Pseudosulfitobacter sp. DSM 107133: one gene and its partner. The protein of the gene in region 1 interacts with the protein of each later gene in a pairwise test. Links are inferred from orthologs where the notes say so. Each region holds a gene or a part of one and is shown on either strand. Other genes may lie near its edges. The genes, in order: dprA and recA.

The links.
Region 2: the proteins of dprA (region 1) and recA interact in binary tests that used the Bacillus subtilis proteins (3 or more experiments, as listed by UniProt). The link is inferred for Pseudosulfitobacter sp. DSM 107133 from one-to-one orthologs.

Annotation. Positions count from the first base shown.
Region 1 is NZ_CP085154.1:1,364,811-1,368,052, reverse strand. What follows is about bases 169-3,083. They hold dprA (DNA-processing protein DprA), read left to right. Parts: upstream 169-1,003; coding sequence 1,004-2,164; downstream 2,165-3,083. Other genes in these bases: topA (type I DNA topoisomerase), read left to right, coding at 2,275-3,083; tldD (metalloprotease TldD), read left to right, coding at 169-896. Also shown: more of tldD, read left to right, coding at 1-168; more of topA, read left to right, coding at 3,084-3,242. UniProt on the Bacillus subtilis protein: Protein that helps load RecA onto ssDNA during transformation. Binds cooperatively to circular ssDNA, is able to bridge different segments of DNA. Favors the loading of RecA onto SsbA- or SsbB-coated ssDNA and formation of RecA-DNA filaments.
Region 2 is NZ_CP085154.1:2,114,583-2,117,670, forward strand. What follows is about bases 96-2,856. They hold recA (recombinase RecA), read right to left. Parts: upstream 2,133-2,856; coding sequence 1,059-2,132; downstream 96-1,058. Other genes in these bases: alaS (alanine--tRNA ligase), read right to left, coding at 96-910; DSM107133_RS10435 (hypothetical protein), read right to left, coding at 2,151-2,324; DSM107133_RS10440 (gamma-glutamyl kinase), read left to right, coding at 2,333-2,856. In the rest of the region: more of alaS, read right to left, coding at 1-95; more of DSM107133_RS10440, read left to right, coding at 2,857-2,926; DSM107133_RS10445 (ATP-binding protein), read right to left, coding at 2,933-3,088. UniProt on the Bacillus subtilis protein: Multifunctional protein involved in homologous recombination, DNA repair and competence.

The DNA of each region.
Region 1 (3,242 bases):
CGATGACCCGTGTGAATGTGTCGGTGATTGTCGAACAGGCCGGCCGGCGCGAATCGGGCAGCGCGGGCGGCGGCGGGCGTGTGGGCCTTGATGGCCTGCTGGACCCCGCCGACTGGCAGGCCAAGGCCCGCGAGGCCTTGCGGGTGGCTGTGGTCAATCTGGATGCGATTCCCGCCCCTGCGGGCGTGATGGACGTGGTGCTTGGCCCCGGCTGGCCGGGCATTCTGCTGCACGAAGCGATTGGCCACGGGCTTGAGGGGGATTTCAACCGCAAGGGGTCCTCTGCCTTTGCCGGATTGATGGGACAGCGCATTGCTGCCCCGGGCGTGACCGTGCTGGACGACGGCACCATCCCCGACCGGCGCGGGTCGATCAGTGTCGACGACGAAGGCACCCCAAGCGCGCGCAATGTGCTGATCGAGGACGGCGTGCTGGTGGGCTATATGCAAGACCGCCAGAACGCGCGGCTGATGGGCGTCGCCCCCACCGGAAACGGGCGGCGCGAAAGCTACGCCCACACCCCGATGCCGCGCATGACCAACACCTATATGCTGGGTGGCACTGTCGCGCCGGGTGACATCGTGGCCGACCTGAAAGACGGCATTTACGCTGTTGGCTTTGGCGGCGGTCAGGTGGACATCACCAACGGCAAATTCGTGTTTTCCTGCACCGAGGCCTATCGCGTTCAGAACGGTGTGGTCGGGGCACCGGTCAAAGGCGCAACCCTGATCGGCGACGGCGCCACGGCGCTGCAAAAGATTCGCGCCATCGGCAACGATCCGACGCTTGATCCCGGCATGGGCAACTGCGGCAAGGCGGGGCAATGGGTGCCCGTGGGCGTGGGCCAGCCGACGTTGATGATCGGCGGTCTGACGGTGGGCGGCAGCGGCGGCTGAGGAAAGGGCCAATTCATTTGATAGTTTCTGTCGAAAGAAGGCTGATTCTTTCACTGGTTGTTAACCTCGACCCTGCATAACACTTGCAGCAACAGGCGGAGAGACGGATGACAGATCGAGGATTAAGTCCTTCTTCCATTCACCCCCCACTCCCACCCACCCCGGAAGACGATTGGTTTCTTCGTCTCCGCCTGTTGCGATCTCGCCGGGTCGGTATCTCGACGTTCAACAGATTGCTGATCGAACATGGCACAGCGCAAAATGCGCTTGATGCGTTGCCGGAACTGGCGCGCGCTGCTGGTGTGGAAAACTACACCCCTTGCCCCGTTGCCGTCATCGAGGCCGAGCTGAAAGCCGGCCAGACGGCCGGGGCAACTCTGATTTCCCAGACCGCACCGCACTATCCCGCTGCGCTGCGCGATCTGGCCGACGCGCCCCCGTTTCTGTGGGCCATTGGCGACCTTGCCGTGCTGGAACGCCCGATGATTTCGATTGTGGGCGCGCGCAATGCCTCCAGCCTTGGTTCCCGCATGGCCAAATCGCTGGCGCGCGAACTTGCGACGGCGGGCCATGTGATCGTCTCGGGCCTTGCGCGCGGCATCGACGCCGCAGCGCATACCGCCGCGCTGGACACCGGCACCGTGGCCGTACAGGCGGGCGGTGTCGACATGATATATCCGGCGGAAAACACCGAATTGGCGCTGGCAATTCCCGAACACGGGTTGCGGTTGTCGGAGCAGCCCATGGGCCTGCAACCGATGGCGCGCCACTTTCCGCCGCGCAACCGCATCGTCTCGGGGCTGAGCCGCGCCACGATTGTGGTCGAGGCTGCGGCAAAGTCCGGCAGCCTGATCACCGCCCGCGACGCGCTGGATCAGGGCCGCGAGGTGCTGGCCGTGCCCGGAAGCCCGCTGGACGCCCGCGCCTCTGGCTGCAACATGCTGATCCGCGACGGGGCCACGTTGATCCGCAATGCCGCAGATGTGATCGAGGCGCTGGCTCCGTTGGCGCCGCGCGCACCTGCCCTGCCGATGGACCTGCCGCACACACCACCGCCAAAGCCGGTCCGCGACCGGCGCACTTTGCGCGAAACCGCCGCCCTGCACAGCCAGATCCTGAACCGTCTGGGCCCTTCCCCGCTGGCCGAGGACCAGTTGATACGCGACATCGCGGCAGCCCCTTCCGATGTAGCCCCGGTTTTGCTGGAACTGGAACTGGACGGACACATCGAACGCAGCCCCGGCGGCCTGCTGACACGCCCCAATTAAGGACCTCGACGGGGGCCTGATACGATGGCGTGTTGACATTCAATGCTTGCACCCCACATCTAGCGCCGCCATAGACGCGCAAGTTTTACTGTCCCCGAGGTGCATCATTTATGCCAGTCGTCGTCGTCGAATCTCCGGCCAAGGCCAAGACAATCAACAAATATCTGGGTGACAATTACACCGTGCTGGCTTCTTACGGCCATGTGCGGGACTTGCCCCCGAAAGACGGTTCGGTCGACACCGAACATGATTTCGAGATGCTTTGGGAGATTGGCAGCGACAGCAAAAAGCATGTCAAAGCCATCGCAGACGCCCTGAAAAACGACAACGAACTGATCCTCGCAACCGACCCCGACCGCGAGGGCGAGGCGATCAGCTGGCACCTGCAAGAGGCGCTGACCAAGCGCAAGTCGATCACCAAAAGCACCCCCGTTTCGCGGGTGGTGTTCAACGCGATCACAAAAACCGCCGTCACAGAGGCGATGAAGAATCCCCGTCAGGTCGACATGCCACTGGTCGAGGCCTACCTCGCCCGCCGCGCGCTGGACTATCTGGTGGGCTTCAACCTGTCCCCCGTCCTGTGGCGCAAATTGCCCGGCGCGAAATCGGCAGGGCGCGTGCAATCGGTCTGTCTGCGCCTGATCACCGAACGCGAGATGGAAATCGAAGCCTTCCGTGCCCGCGAATACTGGTCGGTCAAGGCATTGCTGGCGACCCCGCGCGGACAGGAATTCGAGGCGCGGCTGACCACCTTGGCCGGCAAGAAGCTGGACCGTTACGACATTGAAAACGGCACACAGGCCGAAATGGCCGTGCAGGCGATCAGCAGCCGCGACCTGAAGGTCCAGTCGGTCGAGGCCAAGCCTGCCAACCGCAACCCCTCCGCCCCGTTCATGACATCGACCCTGCAACAGGAAGCCAGCCGCAAGTTCGGCATGGGCGCGCGCCAGACCATGAGCGCGGCACAGCGTCTGTATGAGGCGGGCTATATCACCTATATGCGGACCGACGGCATCGACATGGCCCCCGAAGCGGTGCAGATGGCGCGCGACGCCATCAAGGACCGTTACGGCGCCGA
Region 2 (3,088 bases), 750 kb from region 1 along the record:
GCCGCAGCACATAGCCGCGCCCGTCGTTCGATGGCATCACCCCATCGGCAATCAGGAAGGAGGTCGACCGCAAATGGTCCGCAATCACGCGATGGTGCGTCTTGCCCGGTCCGTCGGGATCGCTGTGCGACACATCGGCGCTGGCCTCGATCAGGCTGCGCATCAGGTCGGTATCATAGTTGTCGTGCTTGCCCTGCAACAACGCCCCGATCCGCTCCAGCCCCATGCCGGTGTCGATCGACTGCATGTCCAACGGCACCATCGAGCCGTCTTCGAACTGTTCGTTCTGCATGAAAACGACGTTCCAGATTTCGATGAAGCGGTCGCCGTCTTCTTCGGGCGATCCCGGAGGGCCGCCCCAGATGTGGTCACCGTGGTCATAGAAAATCTCGGTGCACGGACCGCAGGGACCGGTCGGACCCATCTGCCAGAAATTGTCGGAAGTGGTGATGCGAATGATGCGATCATCGGGCAGGCCTGCAATCTTTTTCCACAGGTTCGCGGCCTCGTCATCGGTGTGATAGACGGTAACCAACAACTTTTCCGCCGGAATTCCAAAACCTTTGGTCAGCAATTCCCAGGCATAGGTGATCGCTTCTTCCTTGAAATAGTTGCCAAAGCTGAAATTGCCCAGCATTTCAAAGAACGTGTGGTGGCGTGCGGTATAACCCACGTTATCCAGATCGTTGTGCTTGCCGCCGGCGCGCACGCATTTCTGCGCAGTGGTCGCGCGGTTGTAATCGCGGGTTTCAACGCCTGTGAAAAGGTTCTTGAACTGGACCATGCCCGAGTTCACAAACATCAACGTCGGGTCGTTGCGCGGAACCAGCGGACTGGAGGACACGATCTGGTGCCCCTGCTTTTCAAAATAGTTCAGAAATGTGGATCGTATGTCGTTCAGCGTGGGCATGTGGTGTGGGCCTTTTTTGGCGCGGAAGGTAGCTTTGCGATGGGATACCTGCCCATCTGGCCGCTGTCCACCATGCAAAGCGACACCCGAAACGCACAAGGCGCACCAATGTGGCGCGCCTTGAGAAAATCACAGGGTTACGCGCAGGTCATCCGTCCAGCACATCATCGCCGCCATCCCCAAAGGAAGCGCCGAAATCCAGTCCGTGCGCTGCGCGTATCTTGTCCTCGATCTCGATGGCGACAGAGGGATTGTCCTTGAGGAACTGTTTCGAATTCTCACGGCCCTGCCCCATGCGTTCATCCCCGTAGCTGAACCAGGAGCCGGATTTTTCGACGACACCCGCCTTGACCCCCAGATCCAGCAGCTCGCCCATTTTCGAGATGCCCTCGCCGTACATGATGTCAAACTCGACCTGTTTGAACGGCGCTGCCACCTTGTTCTTGACGACTTTGACGCGTGTGGCGTTGCCGACAACTTCGTCGCGGTCTTTCAACGATCCGATGCGACGGATATCAAGACGCACCGAAGAGTAGAATTTCAGCGCATTGCCGCCCGAGGTGGTTTCGGGCGAGCCGAACATAACGCCAATTTTCATACGGATCTGGTTGATGAAGATGACCATGCAGTTGCTGCGGCTGATCGAACCGGTCAACTTGCGCATGGCCTGGCTCATCAGGCGGGCCTGAACGCCAACGCTGCTGTCGCCCATATCGCCCTCAAGCTCCGACTTCGGCGTCAGCGCCGCAACCGAATCGACAACAACCATGTTGACCGCCCCCGAGCGCACCAGCGTATCGGTGATCTCAAGCGCCTGTTCGCCCGTGTCGGGCTGCGAAATCAGCAGTTCGTCAATATCCACGCCCAGTTTTTTGGCGTAATGCGGGTCAAGCGCGTGTTCGGCGTCGACAAAGGCGCAAACACCGCCGGCTTTTTGCTGCTCGGCAATACAATGCAGTGTCAACGTGGTCTTACCCGAGGATTCAGGGCCGTAAATTTCGATGATGCGGCCCATGGGCAAGCCGCCGATGCCCAGTGCAATGTCCAGGCCCAGCGATCCGGTTGAACTGGCGGTGATATCCTGGATGGCCCCTTCGGCACCCAGTTTCATGATCGAACCCTTGCCGAATTGCCGTTCAATCTGTGCCAACGCACTGTCCAGCGCCTTTTGTTTATCCGCTTGTTTCTTGTTGTCCATGGTCAATAGATCTGCCGTTGCCATTGTTATCGTCCCTTAGTGTCATACCCCGAAGGGGGCGGCAATCGCTGCCTGTGCTGCGCCGATGTTCCTATTGTGTTCTGTATGCGGACAAAATGAGAACATTTCAATCAAATTTTTGCTGTCCCACATTGAGGCAAAAATTGTTAAAGAGTGGTGAACGGTATAAAGTTCCAAAGAAATTTGCGAGGTCATTCACTTAAATGCTTGTTTTCTTTAAAGAACGTCTGGCCTTCCTTTCAGTCCCAAAAACCGGAACCACCGCATATGAAAGCGCGTTGCGTGTGCGCGCGGACATGTCGATATCCGAGCCTCCCATGCTGAAACACGCGCCAGTCTATCGCTACAACCGTTTCGTGCGGCCGATGTTTCTCAAGGTGTGTGACACCGAGCTTGAGCTGATGGCTGTGATGCGCCACCCCGTCAGTTGGCTGGGGTCGTGGTGGCGCTATCGTCAGCGACCGTTTATGGCGGGCAAGCCGAATGCGACCCACGGGATCAGTTTCGATGATTTTGTTCTGGCTTATATGAAAGGCAACAAGCCCGGGTTTGCCGATGTGGGCAGCCAGTTCAAGTTTCTCGAAGCGCAGCCAAACGGTGTCGGTGTAACCCACCTGTTTCGCTATGAAGATCAGCCGCGGTTGCAGGCGTTCTTATGTGCACGACTAGACGTATCGCTGAATCTTGCCCGCGAAAACGTGTCGCCTGAAATGCCCTTAAACCTCTCGCCCGAGGTTGAAAAACGGTTCCGGCGCAAGTTTTCCGATGAATTCGACCTTTACAACAGCATTGCCTGACCGAAGTCAGTGCAACTGTTTGTGAACCGTTTCCGTTAGTTCAACCAGTGAAAATGGTTTGGGCAGGAACACCGAATTCGGTATTGTTGCCTGATCGTCATTCAGCTTGTCCTCGGCATAGCCCGACACAAACACCACACGCACTTCGGGTCGCGTTTTCAA